Regions from separate parts of the Micromonospora sp. M61 genome, predicted to be linked through region 1. Evidence: predicted binding sites of a transcription regulator. Region 1 holds the regulator's gene; each other region holds the start of a gene.
What was found. Region 1 encodes HrcA, which represses chaperone genes, less so after heat shock. Its sites were predicted from a motif close to GGTTNGCACNCTCNNNNNGAGNGTGCNAACC; they were not measured.

Region 1 (7,492 bases):
AGGCGCGCCGCACGGGATCCGCGCGGTGGCGGTCAGCCCGGGGCCGATCGTCAGCCCCGCAAGTGAGCGCGACCTGGGTGACAACCAGGCCGCTCGGGACGCGATCACCGGCAAGACGCTCCTCAAGCGGTTCGCTCAACCGGAGGAGGTGGCCGAACTGGTGGTGTTCCTGGCCTCCGACCGGGCGTCGTACATCACCGGGGCGAACTACCCGGTCGACGGCGGCGCGACCGCCTGGTGACCGGACCGAATGGCCCGGGGACGCCACATCACGCAGGCGGCGTCCCCAGCGGCCCCGGTCCTAGCCAACATCACCGGCAACCCCGGTCCCACCCGGCATGATCACCGGCGCCCCCGGTCCTACCCGGCATGATCACCGGAACCACCGTCCGGAGCGGGCACCCAGGCCGCCGGTCGCTTTTCCCGAAAGGCCATGATCCCCTCGCGCCCCTCGTCGGAGAGGAAGTAGCCGGTCGAGAGGGCGGACAGCCGGGCCAGGTCACCGCGCAGCTCGGCGGTGCCCGGCCGGCTCAGCAGCTCCTTCGCCCCGGCCAGAGCGCCCGGCGCTCCGCGCACCAGCGAGTCGCAGTAGCGCCGAACCGCGTCGTCCAGCCCGTCCGCCGGGACCGAGGCCGTGACCAGGCCGATCTCGGCGGCCCGTTGGCCGTCGAAGGTGTCCCCGGTCAGGTAGAGCTCGGCGGCGGCGCGCGGTTGCAGCCGGGGCAGCACGGTCGCCGAGATCACCGCCGGGATCACCCCGATCCGCACCTCGGTGAACGCGAACGTCGCCTCGTCGGCGCAGACCGCCAGATCGGCGGCGGCGATCAGGCCCAGCCCGCCGGCCCGCGCCGGCCCGCCCACCCGGGCCAGCACCGGCTTCGGGCAGTCCCAGATCGCCGCGAGCACGTCACCCAGCATCGCGGCGGGCACCGTGCCGCTGGCGTACGCCGCGGCCGTCTCCTTCAGGTCGGCGCCCGAGCAGAAGACTGGGCCGGTGTGGTCGAGCACTATCGCTCGAACCGTCTCGTCGGCGATCGCGTCGCCCAACCCCGCCAGCAGCTGGGTCATGAGGCCGGTGGAGAGCGCGTTGCGGTTGTGCGGACTGTCCAGGGTGAGGGTGGTCACCCCGCGGGCCGTGGCGACCCGCACGAGGACGTCGGGAGAGGTCATGCCGGGCACACTAGTGGCCATGCCCGGCGTCCTTCCAGATGGTGAGACCGTCCCCGTCGACGGATCGCTGCCCGCCACCGCCACCACGGCGGTCGGCGCGCGCGGCTTCGGCGTGTACGTCCACGTGCCGTTCTGCGCCAGCCGCTGCGGCTACTGCGACTTCAACACCTACACGGCGTCCGAGTTGGGCGGCGGTGCGAGCCGCGAGGGGTACGCCGACACCGTCCTGGCCGAGCTCGCGCTCGCCGCCGGGGTGCTGGGCGACAGCCCGCCGCCCCGGGTCGACACCGTCTTCGTGGGCGGTGGAACGCCCACCCTGCTCCCCGCCGACGACCTGGCCCGCATCCTCGACGGCATCGACCGCACCTGGGGGCTGGCCGCCGACGCCGAGGTGACCACCGAGGCCAACCCCGAATCGGTCACCCCGGAATCGTTGAAGCTGCTGCGGGCCGCCGGCTACACCCGGATTTCGCTGGGCATGCAGTCGGCCTCCCCGGGAGTGCTGGCGATCCTGGACCGCAAACACAGCGCCGGCCGGGCCACCGCCGCCGCCCTGGAGGCACGCGACGCCGGGTTCGAGCACGTCAACCTGGACCTGATCTACGGCACCCCGGGGGAGCGCACCGAGGACTTCGCCGCCTCGCTGGAGCAGGTCGTCGCCGCCGGGGTGGACCACGTCAGCGCGTACGCCCTGATCGTCGAGGACGGCACCCGGCTCGCCGCCCGGATGCGGCGCGGCGAACTGGCGTACCCCAGTGACGACGTGGCCGCGGACCGCTACCTGGCTGCGGAGGCCGCGCTCGACGCCGCCGGGCTCTCCTGGTACGAGGTCTCCAACTGGGCGCGCACCGACGACGCCCGCTGCCGGCACAACCTGCTCTACTGGACGGGCGCGGACTGGTGGGGGCTGGGGCCGGGGGCGCACAGCCACGTCGGCGGGGTGCGCTGGTGGAACGTCAAACACCCCACTGCGTACGCCCAGAGGTTGGCGGCGGGCGCGTCACCCGGCCTGGCCCGGGAGGTGCTCACCGGCGACGAGGCGCACATGGAGGACGTGATGCTCCGACTGCGCCTCGCCAGCGGCCTCCCGTTGGCGGTGCTCGACGCCACCGGCCGAGCGGGCGCCGAGCGGGCCCTGGCCGACGGCCTGCTGGCCGCCGAGGAGTACGCGGCTGGCCGGGCGGTGCTCACCCTGCGCGGGCGGCTGCTCGCCGACGCGGTCGTGCGTGACCTGCTGCCCTGAGTGGGCGGGCCGTTCCGGTGGTGCGGGCCGGCCGGGGGAGCGGCCGACCCGGCATCACTTGATGAAGTTCGCGGAGAGCGGGTAGCGGTAGAGCTGCCCCTCGTTGGCCTTGATTCCGGCGATGATGCCGAACACGAGACCGAGGATGACGGCTGCGCCGACCCCGATGAAGCCGATCAGGATGCAGGTCAACACCCAGCCGACCAGGCCGACGATCGACCAGATGAGCTGGAAGTTGAGCGCCGCCACGGCGTGCGCCCGCACCGTCGGGGACTGGCTGCCACGTGCCAGCATCGCCACCAGCGGGGCGATCCAGCCGAGCACACCGCCGCTGACGATCATGCCGACGGCGCCGCCGAAGTGGGCGATCAGCGCCCAGGTCTTGTCCTCGTTGTTGGCGAAGCCGCCAGGGCCGCCGTAGGCGCCGCCGGTCGGGTAGCCGCCACCGGGCGGGGGATAGCCGCCAGGCGGGGGATAGCCACCCGCCGGAGGGTAGCCGCCTGACGGCGGTTGGTCACCGGTGGGCGGCGGATAGCCACCGGGCGGGGGATAGCCGCCCGGGCCGGGTGCCCCGGACAGTGGTGCGGTGGGCGGCTCCGGCGGGTAGTTGCCGGGGTCACCCGCGCCGGGAGGGCGAGGAGGTTCAGTCATGGATGCCACCGTAGGGGCACGTGGCAACGCGGCACCAGCGCGACACCGCCCGGCGGTGAGGGTCGATCGGCCCGGCGGGGTGGCGCGGGCCGCACCGACGGACAGCCGTTGATCATCGCGCTGGCGGGCACGCCGACGTAGACTGGCACTCGTTACAGTCGAGTGCCAGGACGGCCCGGCCGGCCGAGGACGCCGGCGGCCGACGTGCGACAGGAGGTGCGGAGGATGGGTCTCGACGACCGGAAACTCGCCGTGCTCCGTGCCATCGTCGAAGACTACGTCTCCACCCAGGAGCCGGTCGGCAGCAAGGCGCTGGTCGAGCGGCACCAGCTCGGGGTCTCCCCGGCCACGGTCCGCAACGACATGGCCGTGCTGGAGGAGGAGGGCTACATCCGGCAGCCGCACACCAGTGCCGGCCGGGTGCCCACCGACCGCGGCTACCGACTCTTCGTCGACAGGTTGTCCCGGGTCAAGCCGCTCAGCCCAGCCGAACGCCGGGCCATCGAGCGCTTCCTGGTCGGCGCGGTCGACCTCGACGACGTGGTGCACCGCACCGTGCGCCTGCTCGCCCAGCTCACCCGGCAGGTCGCCGTCGTGCAGTACCCGAGCCTGGCCCGCTCCTCGGTGCGTCACCTGGAGCTGGTGCCGATCTCCACCACCCGACTGATGGTCGTCATGATCGCGGACACCGGGCGGGTGGAGCAGCGTCTGGTGGAGCTGCCCGGGCCGGTGCCCGCCGACGACGTCACCGACCTGCGCCGACTGGTCAACGAGAAGCTCGCCGGCGCCCGGCTGTCCGACACGCCGCCGCTGGTGCAGGCGCTGGTCGAGGAGTCGTCGCCCAAGCTGCGTCCGGCCATGACCACGCTCGCCACTGTGCTGCTGGAGACCCTGGTCGAGCGGCATGAGGAACGCATCGCCCTGGCCGGCACCGCCAACCTCACCCGGGGTGGCCTGCTCGACTTCCAGGGTTCCCTGCGACCGATCCTCGAGGCGCTGGAGGAGGAGGTCGTCCTGCTCAAGCTCATCGGCGAGACCGAGCCCAGCACGACCCGGGTGCTGATCGGCGACGAGAACGAGTTCGACAACCTGCGGGCCGCCTCCGTGGTCAGCACCGGCTACGGCCCGGGCGCCACGATCGTCGGCGGCCTGGGGGTGCTGGGGCCCACGCGGATGGACTACCCCGGCAACATCGCCACGGTTCGCGCCGTGGCACGCTACGTGGGCGAGTTGCTGGCCCAGAACTGATTGGTCAGGGCCGATGCGGCCGGCTGCGGCCGCCGACCGGCACAACGCGAGACGAACATGAGGACACGGAACGCAGTGGCCAGGGACTACTACGGCATTCTCGGTGTGAGCCGGGAAGCCTCCGATGACGAGATCAAGCGCGCCTACCGCAAGCTGGCGCGCCAGTTCCACCCGGACGTCAATCCGGACCCGGAGGCTCAGGAGAAGTTCAAGGACATCAACGCCGCGTACGAGGTCCTCTCGGACGACCGGAAGCGGCAGATCGTCGACCTGGGTGGCGACCCGCTCGCCCCGGGCGGCGGCGGTGCCGGAGGCCCCGGAGGTCCCGGAGGTGCCGGCCCGTTCGTCGGTTTCCAGGACATCATGGACGCGTTCTTCGGCGGTGCCGCAGGCGGTGCCCGTGGTCCGCGTCCGCGTACCCGGCCGGGCGCCGACGCGATCCTGCGCCTCGAACTGGACCTGCACGAGACGGCGTTCGGCGTCGAGGCCCCGATCACCGTCGACACCGCAGTGCTGTGCACCACCTGCTCCGGCGCCGGCACGGCGGCCGGCACCCACCTGGCGACCTGCGAGGCGTGTGCCGGGCGGGGCGAGGTGCAGTCGGTGCAGCGCACCTTCCTCGGCCAGGTGGTCTCCGCCCGGCCGTGCACCGTGTGCCAGGGCTACGGCACGACCATCCCGCACCCCTGCCCCACCTGCGCCGGCGACGGCCGGGTGCGCACCCGCCGCTCGCTGACCGTCAAGATCCCGGCCGGCGTCGAGGACGGCATGCGGATCCGGCTCGCCCAGCAGGGTGAGGTCGGCCCGGGTGGCGGCACCGCCGGCGACCTCTACGTGGAGATCCACGAGCGGCCGCACGACGTCTACTCCCGCAAGGGCGACGACCTGCACTGCCGGGTCACCGTGCCGATGACCGCGGCGGCACTGGGCACCCGGCTCACCATCAAGACCCTGGACAGCGAGGAGACGGTCGACGTCAAGGCCGGCACCCAGCCGGCCAGCACGCTGCGGCTGCGCGCCCGGGGGGTGCCGCACCTGCGCGGCACCGGCCGAGGCGACCTCTACGTGCACCTGGACGTGCGGACGCCGACCAAGCTCGACCCCGACCAGGAAAAGATGCTGCGCGACTTCGCCAAGACCCGCGGTGAGGAGGTCGCCGAGTTGTCCAAGCAGGGCGGCTTCTTCTCCCGGATGCGCGACGCGTTCAACGGGCACGCCTGAGGTGTCCGCGCCGCTGTTCCTGGTCGAGGCGCTGCCCACCGGCGACGCGCTGACCCTGGACGGCCCCGAGGGGCACCACGCCGCCACAGTGCAGCGGCTGCGCGTCGGCGAGGAGCTGCTGCTCGCCGACGGCCGGGGTGGCACGGCCGCCGCCGTGGTCACCGCCGTCGGCCGGGGCACCCTGGAGGTCACCATCACCTCCCGGGGGTACGCGGACGCGCCCGTACCCCGGATCGTCACCGTGCAGGGCATCGCGAAGGGCGACCGGGGCGAGTTGGCCGTGCAGGCGATGACCGAGGTCGGCGTCGACGAGATCGTGCCCTGGGCGGCGTCGCGCTCGGTGACCCAGTGGCGGGGTGACCGGGGCGTACGGGCCCGGGAGAAGTGGGTGGCGACCGCCCGGGAGGCGGCCAAGCAGGCCCGCCGGCCGTGGCTGCCGGTGGTGGCCGGTGCGCCGGACGAGTCGACAGCCACTGTGGCCCGCCGGATCGCCGGTGCCGCCGCCGGGTTCGTGCTGCACGAGGAGGCCGACGAGCGGCTCACCACCGCCGAGCTGCCCGCCACCGGTGAGATCGTCCTGGTGGTCGGCCCCGAGGGTGGCATCGCCCCGGCCGAGCTGACCGCGTTCCGTGAGGCCGGCGGCCGGCCGGTGCGGCTCGGGCCGGCGGTGCTGCGTACGTCGACCGCCGGAGTGGCGGCGCTCAGCGTGCTCGCCACCCGCCTCGGCCGCTGGTAGCCCGTCGGCTGCTGGCTCGTTTACGGGCGGGGGAACACCGGCACCACCTCTTCCTCCGGCGTCAGGTCCAGCCCGGCCGGCCCGATGATCTGTGGGTCGGGCGTGCCGACCACCTCGGGGTCCTTGCCCGCGTAGTCGAAGCGGTGCAGCACGTGACGCATCGCCTCCAGCCGGGCCCGCTTCTTGTCGTTGCTCTTCACCACCGTCCACGGCGCGTCGGCGGTGTCGGTCCAGAAGAACATCGCCTCCTTGGCCTCCGTGTACTCGTCCCACCGGTCCAGCGACGCGATGTCCATCGGGGACAGCTTCCACTGCCGGACCGGGTCGACCTGGCGGATCGCGAACCGGGTGCGCTGCTCGTTCTGCGAGACGGAGAACCAGAACTTGACCAGCCGGATGCCCGAGCGCACCAGCATCCGCTCCAGCTCCGGGGCCTGACGCAGGAACTCCAGGTATTCCTTGCGGGAGCAGAAGCCCATCACCCGCTCGACGCCGGCCCTGTTGTACCAGGAACGGTCGAACAGCACGATCTCACCGGCCGCCGGCAGGTGCGCCATCCACCGCTGGAAGTACCACTGGCCGGCCTCCCGCTCGTCCGGCTTGGCGAGCGCCACCACCGACGCCCCACGCGGGTTGAGGTGTTCCATGAAACGTTTGATGGTGCCGCCCTTGCCGGCCGCGTCCCGGCCCTCGAAGACGATCACCAGGCGCTCGCCGGACTCCTTGATCCAGTCCTGGAGTTTGAGCAGCTCGATCTGGAGCAGCCGCTTGTCGCGGTCGTACTCGTCGCGGTCCATCCGTTCGTCGTACGGGTAGTCCTCCCGCCAGGTCTCGACGGGCGTCCCGTCGGGTCGGAGCAGGACGGGGTCGTCGTCGTGGCCATCGGCCACCTGGTAGTCGGCGGTGAGATCCAGCAGCGCGGAGTCGGCCATGTCGCAGAGACTTACCCGCCCTCGTGCCGCGAACCACCCCCTGGCCGGGTGATGTGGGCAGCTGTTCCGCCGTCAGCTGCGCAGGTAGGAGGCGCCGTTGAGGTCGACGATCGTGCCGGAGGCCCACTCGGCCTGCGGCGAGGCCAGCCAGTGCACCGCGGCCGCGATCTCCTCCGGCTCGGCCACCCGGTCGAACGGGCTCTGCGCCCGGATCGCCGCGCCGTGCTCGCCGCGCAGGTGCTCGGTGGTCATGTCGGTCGCCACGAAACCCGGCGCGACGGTGGCGACAGT
Region 2 (7,492 bases), on a different contig from region 1:
GTCCCGCCGGCTGGTTGGGATCCTGCGCAGGGTGCCTGGGACCCGGCCGGTCAGCCGCAGCAGGGGTGGGTGTTCCCGCCCACCGGGGGCTACCCGCCTGGAGCGGGGCCCTACGGTCCGCAGCCGTGGCATCCGGGGCCGCCGGTCAACTGGTACCCGCCGGGTTACGGGTACGACCCGAACGACCCCCTGGTCACTCCACCCGGTGCCGGCCTGGCTGGCTGGTTCAGCCGGTGCTGGGGAGCGCTGGGCCGGGGCTGGCGGCAGCTGGTGCCCATCATGCTGCTGACCCAGGTGCTGCCCGCGGCGGTGCTCTCGGTGATCTCTCTCGGGGCGGACCCGTCGGCGAAGTGGGCCGCCGAGGCCCAGACGAGCACGACCGCCGCCCTGCCGGACAACTTCGCCGTGGAGCTGGTGAGCCTCCTGGTCCTGCTGATCGGCGGCAGCGTGCTGGTCGGGCTGTTGCAGGCCGTCGGGTGGGCCGCCGGCAGTTGGGTGATCACCCAGCAGGCGGCCGGTCAGCCGGGCAGCCTGGATTCCGCGCTGCGCTACGGCATCCGTCGGGCACTCGGGTTGTGGGGGTGGACCCTGCTGATCAGCCTGCTCGTCGGCCTCGGTGCCTGCTTCTGCGTCCTGCCCGGCATCTACCTGGCGTTCGCGCTGAGCATGGCCGGCCCGGTCTACCTCTTCGAACGCCACAACCCGATCGGCCGGTCGTTCCGGATGTTCCACGACCGGCTCGGCCTGCTGCTCGGTCGGGTGGCCCTGGTCGCCCTGGCGGTGATCGTCGGCACCGTGATCCCCGGCGCGCTGGAGGGCGTTGGCACCGCGGCGTTCGGTACGGATCCCTTCGCGTCCCCGGACAGCGCGGTCGGGGCGGTGGTGGTGATCGGGATCACCGCGGTGCTGGCCCTGCCGGCCCACCTCTCCCAGATGATCGGTCTGCTGGTCACGTACGCCGAGCAGCGCGCTCATGAGGCGCCGGTGAACACTCCCGGACTGGCCGCGGAACTCGGCTGAGCGGCCCCATCGTGCTTGCACTCGGCAGGGGAGAGTGCTAAACAAGTCATTGGCACTCGCATACCGTGAGTGCCAACGGTCGGGACGGTGGGGCCAGGTTGTGCCGGTGTGGAGACACCGGGGCAGCACATGGCCGGTCGTCGCGGGCTATCCGGCCCGGCCGAAGGACGTCGTCGTCGCCAGGTGGCGACGTCCCTAGGTGCGCACACCAGGCGGCCCATCCGGGGCACATCTCGGGTGGCCCGTGAGTGTCCAGGAGGACAACGCCGTATGGCCAAGATGATCGCTTTCGACGAAGAGGCTCGCCGCGGCCTCGAGCGGGGCATGAACCAGCTCGCCGACGCCGTAAAGGTGACCCTCGGCCCGAAGGGCCGCAACGTCGTGCTCGAGAAGAAGTGGGGTGCCCCCACCATCACCAACGATGGTGTGAGCATCGCCAAGGAGATCGAGCTCGAGGACCCGTACGAGAAGATCGGCGCTGAGCTGGTCAAGGAGGTCGCCAAGAAGACCGACGACGTTGCCGGTGACGGCACGACGACGGCGACCGTCCTGGCCCAGGCCCTGGTTCGCGAGGGCCTGCGCAACGTGGCCGCTGGCGCCAACCCGATGGCCCTGAAGCGGGGCATCGAGGCCGCGGTCGCGAGCGTCTCGGAGGAGCTGTCCAAGCTCGCCAAGGACGTCGAGACCAAGGAGCAGATCGCCTCCACCGCCTCCATCTCCGCTGGCGACAGCACTGTCGGCGAGATCATCGCCGAGGCGATGGACAAGGTCGGCAAGGAAGGCGTCATCACCGTCGAGGAGAGCAACACCTTCGGGCTGGAGCTGGAGCTCACCGAGGGTATGCGCTTCGACAAGGGCTACATCTCGGCCTACTTCATGACCGACCCGGAGCGTATGGAGGCCGTCTTCGACGACCCGTACATCCTGATCGCCAACAGCAAGATCTCGTCGGTGAAGGACCTGCTCCCGATCCTGGAGAAGGTCATGCAGTCGGGCAAGCCGCTGCTGATCATCGCCGAGGACCTGGAGGGCGAGGCCCTCGCCACCCTGGTGGTCAACAAGGTCCGTGGCACCTTCAAGTCGGTCGCCGTCAAGGCGCCTGGCTTCGGTGACCGCCGCAAGGCCATGCTGACCGACATCGCCATCCTCGCCGGTGGCCAGGTCATCAGCGAGGAGGTCGGCCTCAAGCTCGACGCCGCCAGCCTCGACATGCTGGGCCGCGCCCGCAAGGTCGTGGTGACCAAGGACGAGACCACCATCGTCGACGGTGCCGGTGACGCCGAGCAGATCCAGGGCCGGGTCAACCAGATCCGGGCCGAGATCGACAAGAGCGACTCCGACTACGACCGCGAGAAGCTGCAGGAGCGGCTGGCCAAGCTGGCTGGCGGCGTTGCGGTCATCAAGGTCGGCGCGGCCACCGAGGTCGAGCTCAAGGAGCGCAAGCACCGCATCGAGGACGCCGTTCGCAACGCGAAGGCCGCCGTCGAGGAGGGCATCGTCCCGGGTGGTGGCGTCGCGCTGGTCCAGGCCGGCAAGACCGCCTTCGACAAGCTCGACCTGGTCGGCGACGAGGCGACCGGTGCGAACATCGTCAAGGTCGCGCTGGACGCCCCGCTGCGGCAGATCGCCGTCAACGCCGGCCTTGAGGGCGGCGTCGTGGTGGAGAAGGTCCGTAACCTCGAAGCGGGTCACGGCCTCAACGCCGCCAACGGCGAGTACGTCGACCTGCTGGCCGCGGGCATCATCGACCCGGCCAAGGTGACGCGCTCGGCGCTGCAGAACGCCGCTTCCATCGCGGCGCTGTTCCTCACCACCGAGGCCGTTGTCGCGGACAAGCCGGAGAAGACCCCGGCTGCCCCGGCTGGCCCGGGTGGCGGGGACATGGACTTCTGAGTCCAGTTCCGACACGGAACGGGGCGGGCCGCTGATGCGGTCCGCCCCGTTCGTCGTCAGGTCGGCAGTGGGCGCTGGTTGCGCCGCTTCTGTGCCCGGTCGTACGGCGGAAGCAGTTTGATCGGCTCGTCCACCATCTCCCGTGACTCCTCGACGACCGCCGACCCGTCGTCGGTGGTCATCTCGGCCAGTTGCTCGGCGTCGCCGTAGTCGAGCCGGTCGAACGGCAGTTGGCCGGGGAGTTCGCCGACCGGTTTCCAGGTGATCGGCGGGCCGTCCTCGGTCTGGTCGTCATCCGTGGTCATGGCTGCCTCCTCTACCGAAACGGTAGGGGGCGTCGATGACCGACGCGGGCGAATGGATCAATGTCCCCTTTGCCCCGGTTATGCCACCGGCAGGGTCCTCCGGTACAGGAAGAAGACCCGCTCGATCCGGGCACCCGCGCTGCCCGAGTAGAACGGCACGGGCCCCACCCAGCCGATCTCCGCCCTGGTCAGCCCCGCCGCCTGCTGGTCGTGCAGGCAGCGCCGCAGCAGCACACCACCGATGCCCGACCCCTCGGCCGCCGGCGCGGTGCCCATCGGCCCGAACCAGCTCGGCCGGGACGACCCGTACGCGGCGAAGCCGAGCACCTCGCCGCCCCGCTCCGCCAGGTGGCAGCCGGCGCCGTCACGACCCACCGACCCGGCCAACTCGCCGTCCCACGTGCCGCCGAAGGTGGACCGGGCGAACGCGGTCAGCGCCGGCAGGTCCGCCGGCTCCGCCCGGCGCACCGTGATGCCCTGATCGGCCAGCCGCCGCTCCGCCGCCTCGGTGGACCGCAGTGCCGGTGACCCGTCGTACGACAGGTCGGCGGTCATGTTCCAGGCGGTCCGGTCCTGCTGGTAGCCGAGCGCGAGGGCGGCGCAGACCGCCGGCGTGTAGCGGACGTCGATGCCCGGCCACGCGTAGTACGGCGGGTTCCCGGCCAGCAGCACCTCGGTCGCTCCGCGCTCGGCCAGCACCTGCTCGGCCCGCCGCAGCAGCGCCCGGCCGACGCCCCGGCGGCGCTGATCCGCACGGACCGCGATCAGGTCGACGTGCCCGATGCCCGGCTCGGCCGACGACACCGAGCAGAACAGCACCCCGACCAGGTCCGCACCCCGGTACGCGCCCAGCCCGACCACCGGCCGGTCGGCGGCGGCCCGGGGCCAGAGCACGTCCACGATGGCGGCGGCCTCGGTGGCGTCCTCGGGCAGGTCGAGAGCCTGTTCGCAGAGCCGCACCACTGTGTCGGCCAGGTCGGGGGTCAGCTCGGTGACGGTGATCTCGGCGTCCATGGTCGCCGACCCTAGAACACCGTGTGGCGGCCCGCGCTCCCGCCCGTCGGATCCGGAAGGAAACCTGCCTATTGCTGGGCGGCGCGCACGGCGGCGTACGCGTCCACCTCACCGGCACCCGTGACGTTCGACGGAGCACTACAGGTGTCGGACGGGTTGTCGGAGCGGTAGGTGGGCGTGGCCGCCGTGGCGGTGTCCCGCAGGATCTGCCGGGTCCGGGCCACGTCGCCGACCAGCGCCGGGTTCGCCGACCACATCAGCGCGACCACCCCGGCCACCTGCGGGGTCGCCATCGACGTGCCGTCCAGCGCGGCGTACGTGCCGCCCGGCATGGCCGACACCACACCCACACCCGGTGCCAGCACGTCCGGCTTGCTCGCACCCGGCACCGGCCCGCGCGAGGAGAACTCGGCGACCCGGCGCTGCGCGTCCACCGCACCCACGGTCAGCACGTCCGCGTACGGCGCCGGTGGGTCGTCGATCGACGCGCACCACGGCCCGGTGTTGCCGGCGGCGGCGACCACGAAGATCCCGGCGGCGTCCAGCGCGGCGGTGGCCGGCCGCAGTACGCCGGGATCGCAACCCTCGATGGGCGGGCAACCCCAGGAGTTGGTGAGCACCTGCGGGGCGCGCTCCGGACGGCCGTCGGTCAACGGGTCGCCGCCGGTCGGGAAGGGCGCCAGCATGAACTGGAGGCAGTCCAGGTAGTACGCAGGGCTGCCGAGGTTGCGGTCCAGGTTGACGCAGCCCACCCACTGCGCGTCAGGCGCCACCCCGATGCCGTCGCGCCCCACCGCACTGCCCACCGTGTGGGTGCCGTGCCCACCCTGGTCGGTCGGGCTGCGGGTGTCGTCCCACGGGTCGTACCAGGAGTCGTCTCCGCCCCGGAACCCGGCGCGCAGCGCCGGATGGGCGCCGTCCACCCCCGAATCCGAGCTGCCCACCACGATGCCCGTGCCCGTCACCCCGAGCTGGGACCACACCCGGTCCGCGCCGATCTGGCGGATGTTCCACTCCGGGCCGGTGGGCCTGGGCGCGGTGCCGCGGCTCTGTCCCGCCGGGGCCGGCAGTGGCCGCAGACGTTGGCTGACCAGCACCCGGGCCACCTCGGGCCGGCGGGCGAGCCACGCCCGCACCGCCGGACCGCCGTCGACCTCCACCGCGTTGACCAGGTAGTACGACACCGGGTCGAGTCGCAGTCGACGCAACCCCCGGAGCAGGTCGGCCTGGCTCTGCTCGGCGGTCGTCACCAGCCGTCGGTAGACCTCCGTCGCGCGGGCGTCCCTCCCGGCCCGACCCGCAGCGCCGGCCGGCAGTCCACTCAGGTCGGCCTGCGCCCGCAGCATCACGAACAGCCGCTCGCCGTGCAGGCCCGGTTGGCCTGGACCCAGGTCGACCACGCCGAACGCCACCAGCAGCACCACGGCTGCCACCGCGGCCGACCGGCGACTCGGGGTGCGTGCCGTCGGCCGGGCGAGCAGCACCGCGTACCCGATGGCGACCAGGACCGCGACGGCGAGCCCGGCGCCGGCGGCGACCGCAACCCAGAACGGGATGTCCCGGGTGCCGACCAGCAGCAGGGTGATCTCTTCCGGGTCGGTGAAGGCCAACGGGCCGAGTGCGGCCAGGCCCACGAGCCAGCCGGTCGCAGTCCGGCCGGCGCGTGCGGCGACGGCCGGGTCGGTGCTGGGTCGCCAGGCCGCGGCCCACAACGCGGCCAGTGCGAAACCCACCGGGGGAAGGGTCAGCAGCGCGGGCAACTGCGCGCCGGACTGGCCGGTGCCGGCCGCGAGCAGCAGCAGCGCCACCCCGGCGACCAGACCTCCCAGCAGGACGAGCCGGGCCGGCCGCGGCGGTCGGCCAACAGCGAACCGGGACCAGAAGGTGGCGTCCAACAGTGTCGCGGCCAGCACCCCCAGCGCGGCTGCCGCCAACAGCGCGAGCGCGGTTTCCAGGAGCCCGCCGAGCGCGCCCAGCCAGGCCCACGGCAGCAGCAGCGCCAACCCGGCGGCGATCGCGAGCAGCGGCACCGGCCCGGTCCGATGCCATCCACGCTGACGTCCGACCGGGTTCGTACTCCCGGCGGCGTCGGCGCTCGACCCCGGGCCTGCGACGGTCTCGGCTCGGGCGGCGGCATCGTCGTTCAGCGGCGCACCACCGGTGGCGTCGCGTTGCTCGGTGCGCTCGCCGGCCCACTGTGCGGCGGCGGGCGCGGTGTCGACATCCGGGCCGGACGATCGTCGCGCCGACCAGCGCGCGGCGAGCGCGCTGAGCAGCGCGACGCCGGCCAGCCCGGCGAGGTACGCCTCGTGGTGCACCGGCGGCACGACCCGCAGCAGCGTGAGCACGCCGAGGGCGAGCCCCCCGATCAGCCAGGCTTTCCCGGTGGCCCGGACCGCAGCCGACCGGGGCAGCACGGCCAGCAGCAGGGCGGGTGTGCCCACCAGCACGACTGTGGTCAGGCCGAGCACCGGCCAGAGCCAGCCGACGCGGTCCAGCCCGAAGCCCAGCAGCACCTGATCGGTGACCCAGCCGCCGGTCTGGGTGGCCGCGGTGACCGCGACCGTCCAGCAGCCGACCAGCACGGCTGCGACCACCGACCACGGGGAGCTGCGGTCGCTGAATCCGGGTTGCGCGGGGTGACCTTGCATCCGAGAACCTTACGACCACGGCGAGCGGTTTCCATCCGACCGTCGTGTTGCGGGTCGACCGGAGAACCGTGCCGGTGCTGGACAGTTTCCGTCAGCCGGGCGGGCGGCGAATGCCGGCACGGTGGCATGGCGGTTACCGTGGACCTGTGCGTGACCCCAACATCTCCCGATCCGTCGCCGGCCAGCTCTCGCCGGTCCGCCGTGTGTCCGACCTGCGTCGACTGCGCGCCGAGCGCTTCGACGTCCTGGTCATCGGGGGCGGGGTGACCGGTGCCGGTGCCGCTCTGGACGCGGCGTCCCGGGGCCTCAAGGTGGCCCTCGTCGAGGCGCGTGACCTCGCGGCGGGCACCTCCAGTCGGTCGAGCAAACTCATCCACGGTGGCCTGCGCTACCTGGAGCAGTTGGAGTTCCACCTGGTGCACGAGGCGCTCACCGAGCGAGGCCTGCTCGCCACCCGGCTCGCGCCGCACCTGGTGCGTCCGGTGCCGATCCTGGTGCCCCTGCCCGCCGGGCGAGGGCTGCGGGACCTGCCGGCCCGCATCTTCCGCCGCTCCTACTACGGCGCGGGTGTGGCCGCCTACGACGCCTTCGCCGGGATCTTCGGCGGTG
Region 3 (7,492 bases), on a different contig from region 1:
CACGGTGACCACATTGGCCAGCACCGCCGCGCAGACGCCGCTGGCGAAGCCGGCGGAGAGGTCGATCTCGCCGAGCAGCAGCACGAAGACCAGGCCCATCGCGATCAGCGTGACCGCCGCGCCCTGGGTGAAGAGGTTGGCGAAGTTGCCGGCCGACAGGAACGACGACGGCCGCATGATCGCGAAGACGGTGCAGAGCACGATCAGGCCGAGCACGGCCGGCAACGCGCCGACGTCGCCACCGCGTACCCGACTCAGGTAGTTGCGGACGTGGCCCCCGACGGTCGGCGTCGGTGTGACGGCCGCCGGGCCGTCCTTCCGCACGGCGGTGGTGGTCATCGGACGCCTCCTGAGATCGAGTCGGCCGCCTGCGGGCCGTCGCCGTTGCTGCCCGGGTCGGTGGCGAGGCCGAGCCCGCCCGAGCGCCCGGCGGTGATCAGCTCGACCACCTGGGCGTGGGTGATGTCGGTGGTCTTCACCTGGGCGACCATCTGGCCGAGGTACAGCGCGGCGATCCGGTCGGAGACGGCGAAGACATCGTTCATGTTGTGCGAGATGAGCACCACGGCCAGGCCGTTGTCGGCGAGGCGGCGGACCAGTTCGAGCACCTGCGCGGTCTGTGCCACGCCGAGCGCCGCGGTCGGCTCGTCCAGGATGACCAGCTTGCTGTTCCACAGCACCGCCTTGGCGATCGCCACGGTCTGGCGCTGGCCGCCGGAGAGGCTGGACACGTGCTGGCGCAGCGACGTGACGGTGCGGATGGAGAGCCCTGCCAGGGTCTCGGCGGCGAGTTGTTCCATGGTCGGCTCGTCCAGGACGATGCCGCTGCGCCTCTCCCGACCGAGGAACATGTTCTGCACGATGTCCAGGTTGTCGCAGAGCGCGAGGTCCTGGTAGACGACCTCGATGCCGAGCGTGGCGGCGTCGCGGGGGCTGCCGATGTGCACCGGTTCACCGTTGAACAGGAACTCTCCGGCGTCGGTGGGGTGGATGCCGCTGATGCACTTCACCAGGGTCGACTTGCCGGCGCCGTTGTCGCCGACCAGTGCGGTCACCTCGCCTGGGTGGACGGTCAGGGCGACGTCGCGGAGCACCTGGACGGGACCGAAGCTCTTGTCGATCCCGCGGAGTTCCAGCAGGGGGGTCGCGGACACGGGGTCTCCTTCTCAAGGGAGGGTCGGGGCCCGTCCGGCGGTGGTCGTCCCGGCGGGTGATGCGGCGTCGGTCAGCTGATGCCGGCTTCGGCGCAGAACTTGGCGTACGCCGCGGTGCAGACCTGCTCCTTGGTCGCGTAGCCGTCGGCGATGACGTCCTTGACGTTGTCCTTGTAGATGGCCTTCGGGGTGAGCAGCACCGAGGGGACGTCGCGGTCACCGTCCTTCACCGACTGGCCGGTGTCCTTCTTCTCGCCCTTGGCCAGCGCGATGGCCAGGTCCGCGGCGGCCTTGGCCTCTTCCCGGACTGCCTTGTAGACGGTCATGCACTGGTCACCGGCGAGGATGTTCTGCAGGCCCTCCACGCTGGCGTCCTGCCCGGTCACCGGCACCTTGCCGTTGATCTTGTTCTTCTTCAGGATCGAGATGGCGGCGTTGCCGAGAGTGTCGTTGGCGGCCAGCACGCCGTCGATCTTGCCCTTGGTCGCGGTGAGCTGCTGCTCGAAGATGGTCGCGGCGGTGGGGCCGTCCCAGCCCGGCACGGCGTCGTCCGGGCCCTTGGTGTATTCCTTGGAGTCGAACTTCGGCTTGAGTACCGAGTCGTATCCGGCCTTGAACAGGGTGGCGTTGTTGTCGGTGGGGGAGCCGTTCAGGTATGCCACGACCGGGTTCTTGGCGTTCTTCTCGGTCAGGCACTTCGCCAGACCCTCGCCCTGGAGCTTGCCGACGGACTCGTTGTCGAAGCTGACGTAGTACTGGGCGGAGCCGCCGAGGGTGAGCCGGTCGTAGTCGATGGTGGCGACGCCCTGCGACTTGGCCTTGTCGAGCACGGCCTTGCCGGTGCCGGAGTCCAGGTTGACGATCATCAGGGCGGTGACGCCGCTGGTGATCATCTGGTCGGCGATGGTCTGGAAGGCGGCCTTGTCGTTCTGGGCGTTCTGAATGTCGGACTGGACGCCGGCGGCCTTGAACGCCTCCTCCAGGAAGCGGCGGTCCGCCGTCTCCCAGCGGGGGGAGGACTTGCTGTCCGGAAGGATCACGCCGATCTTGGGGGTCTTTTTGGAGTCGGTCGAGCCGGTGCCGGAGTCGTCGCTGCAAGCGGTCAAGCCGCCGGTCGCGAGCAGGCCCACGGCGGCGATGGTGAGGATCCCCTTACGCATGTGCAGGGTCCTTTCGGAGGTGGGGGAGGTGTTGTTTTGTTGTGTCCGGCAACGTATTTCGCGTCACACCGGCTCCACAAGACCGCGCAGGTGCCTAGTTTGTTGGGAGCGATAACAATTCAGCAACGCGACTGTTACTCCCTGGGTATCCCACGGGGGAGTCGACGTAACGAAGGCCGTCAGTGGGTCTGCAACGGCGCGGTGCGGGCGTCGGTCAGCGCCACCAGATCCGCCGCGGCCAGTTCGAGTTGCAGACCGCGCCGACCAGCCGAGACGTAGATCGTCGGAAATGCCAGCGCGGAGTCGTCCAGCACTGTGGGCAGCCGCTTGCGCTGCCCGAGTGGGCTGATCCCACCGCGTACGTAGCCGGTTGCCCGCTCGGCGACCGCCCGGTCGGCCAGCGCCGCCCGCTTGCCACCGACGGCCGCCGCGAGCGCCTTCAGATCCAACTCGCCGGTGACCGGAACGACCGCCACGGTCAGTGCGCCGTCGACCTCGGTCACCAGCGACTTGAACACGCGCTCCGGTGGCACGCCGAGCGCCACCGCCACCAACGCGCCGTAGTTCGGGGCGTCCGGTGCCACCCGGTACGGATGGGTGCGGTGCGCCACCCCACGCTTGACCACCAGTGCCGTCGCCGGAGTGCCCTGTCCTGCCACACCGGCGACGCTAGTCGACCGGTCTACCGATCAGCACTGTCGGTGCGCCGGCGACCCGGGTGAGCACCAGGCTCGCCGCCTCGTCGCCGGCCAGCCGCAGGTCCCGCCGAAGCTGCTCCGGGGTGAGCGCGGAACCCCGCTTGAGGATCTCCACCCGGCCCACCCGACGATCCCGCAGCAGCGCCCGCAGGCGCTTGAGCGAGAACGGCAGCACGTCGGTGATCTCCAGGCAGCGTGCGTACGGGGTGCGGATCGGCTGGTCGGCGTAGAGGTAGGCGATGCTCGGATCGCCCAGGGTGGCGTCCAGTTCGGTGGCCAGTTCGGCCACGAGGTGCGCGCGCACCACCGCCGGGTCCGGGTCGTACAGGTAGCGACGCGGCGGCCCGACCGGTGCCTCGTCGGCACCCGAGCCGCTGAGCTGGTGGCGGTGCGCCTCGACGCCCCGCTGGCGGTAGAGGGTCGCGCGGCGGGGCACCTCCGCCAGGTCACCACACCAGAGCGCGGCCTCGACCAGGTCGCCATCGACGCCGACCCACTCGGCCTCCGCGCCGGCCGGAATGAGCGCGTGGTCCAGGCCCGGCGCCACCTTCACCACGGTGCGCGGCACCCGCTCGGCAAGCCCGGTCACGAAGTCCCACGGTGGCGAGTAGGCGCGCGGGTCGAAGATCCGTCGCCCGGTGCCGGTGGTGCGGCGGGCCGGGTCGCAGAAGACCCCGTCGACCCGGGAGACGTCGAACGCTGTGGCATCCCCGCACTCGACAGTGAACAGGTCGGCCAGCCCGGCCGCGTCGGCGTTGGCGGCGGCCATCGCGGCGGTCACCGGGTCGGCCTCCACCCCGTACACCCGGATGCCGGCGCGGGCGGCGGCCAGCGCGTCGGCGCCGAGGCCGCATCCGAGGTCGGCCAGGGTGCGCACGCCGGCCGCGTGGAGCCGGGCGGCCCGCCGGTCGGCGACCACCCGGCGGGTGGCCTGCTCCAGCCCCGGGCGGGTGAGGAACATCCCAGCGGCTGCCGGGCCGAACTTGCCGACCGCCCGGTGGCGCAGCTCAGCCTGGGTGAGCGCGGCCGCGGCCAGCGTCGGCGGCACCCCGGCCGCGCGCAGGGCCGACGCCGCAGCCAGTGGATCACCGCCGGCCAGCCCGGCCGCCGCCGTGAGCGCGGCCGACCCCTCAGGGGTACGCAGCGCCGCCAGCTGATCGAGATCCACCCGGTCATTGTCCGGGTAGACCCGGAAATCCGGGCTGGCGGGGCGCGACTCGCTGGCACTCTCCTTGACGGAGTGCTAGCCACGGAATAACCTGCGATTAGCACTCTCACCCTGAGGGTGCCAGCTTCCGGGTCTCACGACCCGGGGGCGCACGCCAGGCGGACCGGCACCCGCGACGACGGCCCCGCCCGGTGGCATGAGGCAGATTGACGCTGGTCGGCCCCGCCGGCCAGCAACGAAACCAGTACCCCAGGAGGGTATGCCCGTGACTACCGCGACCAAGGTTGCGATCAAGCCGCTCGAGGACCGCATCGTGGTCCAGGCGAACGAGGCTGAGACCACCACGGCGTCGGGCATCGTGATCCCCGACACCGCCAAGGAGAAGCCGCAGGAGGGCACTGTCCTCGCTGTCGGCCCGGGCCGCGTCGACGACAACGGCAACCGGGTTCCGGTTGACGTGCAGGTCGGCGACACCGTCCTCTACTCGAAGTACGGCGGCACCGAGGTCAAGTACGCCGGCGAGGAGTACCTGGTGCTCTCCGCCCGCGACGTCCTCGCGGTCATCGAGAAGTAAGCAACCGATCAGTGCCACTGCCCCGGTCCGGCTCGCCGGGCCGGGGCAATGGCGCTTCGAAGGGACATAAATGGCGAAGATCCTGAGCTTCTCGGACGACGCCCGGCACCTGCTGGAGCACGGTGTCAACGCCCTCGCGGACGTGGTCAAGGTCACCCTCGGCCCGCGCGGGCGCAACGTCGTCCTGGACAAGAAATTCGGTGCGCCGACGATCACCAACGATGGTGTGACCATCGCCAAGGAGATCGAGCTCACCAACCCGTACGAGAACCTTGGCGCGCAGCTGGTCAAGGAGGTGGCGACCAAGACCAACGACGTCGCCGGCGACGGGACCACCACCGCGACAGTGCTGGCCCAGGCGATGGTTCGTGAGGGTCTGCGCAACGTGACCGCCGGGACCAACCCGGCCGGCCTCAAGCGGGGCATCGACGCGGCGGCCGCCAAGGTCTCCGAGGCGCTGCTCGGCCGTGCCGCCGAGGTCACCAGCAAGGAGTCGATCGCGAACGTGGCGACGATCTCCGCGCAGGACGCCACGATCGGCGACCTGATCGCCGAGGCGATGGAGCGGGTCGGCCGCGACGGTGTCATCACCGTCGAGGAAGGCTCCATGCTCACCACCGAACTGGACGTGACCGAGGGTCTCCAGTTCGACAAGGGCTTCATCTCGCCGAACTTCGTCACCGACCTGGAGAGCCAGGAGTCCGTCCTTGAGGACGCGTACATCCTGGTCACCACCCAGAAGATCTCGGCGATCGAAGAGCTGCTGCCGCTGCTGGAGAAGATCCTGCAGAACAGCAAGCCCCTGCTGATCATCGCCGAGGACGTGGACGGCCAGGCGCTCTCCACCCTGGTGGTCAACTCGCTGCGCAAGACCCTCAAGGTCTGCGCGGTCAAGGCCCCGGGCTTCGGTGACCGGCGCAAGGCGATGCTCCAGGACATCGCGATCTCCACGGGCGCCGAGCTGGTCGCCCCGGAGCTGGGCTACAAGATCGACCAGGTCGGCCTGGAGGTGCTCGGCACCGCTCGGCGCGTCGTGGTCGACAAGGAGAACACCACGATCGTCGACGGCGGTGGCCAGAAGGCCGACGTCGCCGACCGGGTCTCCCAGATCCGCAAGGAGATCGAGGCCTCCGACTCCGACTGGGACCGGGAGAAGCTGGCCGAGCGGCTGGCGAAGCTCTCCGGTGGCATCGCCGTCATCAAGGCTGGCGCGGCCACCGAGGTCGAGATGAAGGAGCGCAAGCACCGCATCGAGGACGCCATCGCGGCGACCAAGGCTGCGGTCGAGGAGGGCACTGTGCCCGGTGGCGGCGCCGCCCTGGTGCAGATCCGTTCGGTGCTCGACGACGACCTGGGCTTCACCGGCGACGAGAAGATCGGTGTCTCGGTCGTGCGCAAGTCGCTCGTCGAGCCGCTGCGCTGGATCGCCCAGAACGCCGGTCACGACGGCTACGTCGTGACGCAGAAGGTCGCCGACCTGGAGTGGGGCAACGGCCTCGACGCCGCCAAGGGCGAGTACGTCGACCTGGTCAAGGCCGGCATCATCGACCCGGTGAAGGTGACCCGCAACGCGGTCACCAACGCCGCCTCGATCGCCGGTCTGCTGCTCACCACGGAGAGCCTCGTGGTCGAGAAGCCGGAGCAGGCGGAGCAGTCCGCCGGCGGCGGCCACGGCCACGGTCACGGCCACCAGCACGGCCCGGGCTTCTGACCCGGTAGCGACACCCGTTCCGGGGCACACCGTCGCACGACGGTGTGCCCCGGAACGTCTTATGGGTCTGTTACCGACGCTGTCGTTGTTGGCGAGTGGACCGGATGATCGCGCACACTGGGCCGATGAGCACCACGTCGCGGCGCTACGCCGCGCTGGCCGGGATCACCGCCGCCGCCGTCGCGATCGGAATCGCCGAACCGGTGGCGGTCCTGACCGGCCCCCGGTCGGCACCGCTGGTCGCGGTCGGCGGGGTGGTGGTCGACGCCGTCCCCGAGTCGCTGAAGCAACTCGCCATCGACCTCTTCGGCACCGCCGACAAGATCGCGCTGCTGGTCGGTACGGGCCTGTTGCTGGGAGGGTTCGCGGCGCTGTTCGGTGTGCTGGCGGTCCGACGGCTGGCATTCGGCCTGGCCGGCATCGCCGCGTTCGGCGTCATCGGTGTGGCCGCCGCGCTGACCCGTTCCGGTGCGGACGCCGCCGACGCGCTGCCGTCGCTGGTCGGCGCCGGCCTCGGCGGCCTGGTGCTATGGCTGTTCATCGACGGCCCGTTCGAGCTGGACCCCTGGCCATGGTCACCGCCCACGCCGATCGCGCCGCCCGCTGGGTCGGTGCCGCCTGCTGGGCCGGTACCGCCTGTCGGTCCGGTGCCGCCTGCGGGCCCGGCGCGAGGGTCGCGGGCCGAGCCGCCCTCGCCGACGCCCGAGGGCCTGCCGGTGCCGGTGACTCCCGCCGCGCCGGTGTCGCCCGCTGGCCCGGTGACGCCCGCTGCGCCGGTGGCTCCGGGCGGGCAACCCGCGGCCGGGGCTGCGGAAGTCGACCCCGAGTCGCGGCGGCGGTTCCTCACCAGCAGCGGGGTTCTGCTCGGAACCGCCGTGGCGGCAGGTCTCGGTGGGCGCTGGCTGGCCGGTCGACGCGGGGTGTCCGCCGCTCGGGACGCGATCCGGCTGCCCGCGCCGGTCGCCCCCGCAGCGGCCGTACCCGCAGGCGCGGACCTCTCGCTGGCGCAACTCGCGCCGTACGTCAC

Region 2: a site for HrcA is predicted at 1,068-1,098, ahead of groL (chaperonin GroEL). Genes of this name have one in related genera too.
Region 3: a site for HrcA is predicted at 4,276-4,306, ahead of groES (co-chaperone GroES). Genes of this name have one in related genera too.

Annotation. Positions count from the first base shown of each region.
Region 1 is NZ_JAGPYA010000034.1:13,534-21,025, forward strand. Features, by position in the region: gene KBX34_RS19995 (SDR family NAD(P)-dependent oxidoreductase) at 1-241, shown strand, start outside; gene KBX34_RS20000 (enoyl-CoA hydratase-related protein) at 361-1,170, opposite strand; gene hemW (radical SAM family heme chaperone HemW) at 1,190-2,413, shown strand; gene KBX34_RS20010 (DUF4870 domain-containing protein) at 2,468-3,064, opposite strand; gene hrcA (heat-inducible transcriptional repressor HrcA) at 3,290-4,312, shown strand; gene dnaJ (molecular chaperone DnaJ) at 4,388-5,533, shown strand; gene KBX34_RS20025 (16S rRNA (uracil(1498)-N(3))-methyltransferase) at 5,535-6,269, shown strand; gene ppk2 (polyphosphate kinase 2) at 6,290-7,201, opposite strand; gene KBX34_RS20035 (SDR family NAD(P)-dependent oxidoreductase) at 7,274-7,492, opposite strand, start outside.
Region 2 is NZ_JAGPYA010000022.1:8,440-15,931, forward strand. Features, by position in the region: gene KBX34_RS14780 (hypothetical protein) at 1-1,020, shown strand, start outside; gene groL (chaperonin GroEL) at 1,291-2,913, shown strand; gene KBX34_RS14790 (hypothetical protein) at 2,970-3,218, opposite strand; gene KBX34_RS14795 (GNAT family N-acetyltransferase) at 3,297-4,232, opposite strand; gene KBX34_RS14800 (S8 family serine peptidase) at 4,301-6,883, opposite strand; gene KBX34_RS14805 (glycerol-3-phosphate dehydrogenase/oxidase) at 7,045-7,492, shown strand, end outside.
Region 3 is NZ_JAGPYA010000098.1:1,127-8,618, reverse strand. Features, by position in the region: gene KBX34_RS31635 (sugar ABC transporter permease) at 1-339, opposite strand, end outside; gene KBX34_RS31630 (ATP-binding cassette domain-containing protein) at 336-1,154, opposite strand; gene KBX34_RS31625 (sugar ABC transporter substrate-binding protein) at 1,226-2,314, opposite strand; gene ybaK (Cys-tRNA(Pro) deacylase) at 2,494-2,973, opposite strand; gene KBX34_RS31615 (methyltransferase domain-containing protein) at 2,984-4,180, opposite strand; gene groES (co-chaperone GroES) at 4,440-4,754, shown strand; gene groL (chaperonin GroEL) at 4,825-6,465, shown strand; gene KBX34_RS31600 (molybdopterin-dependent oxidoreductase) at 6,591-7,492, shown strand, end outside.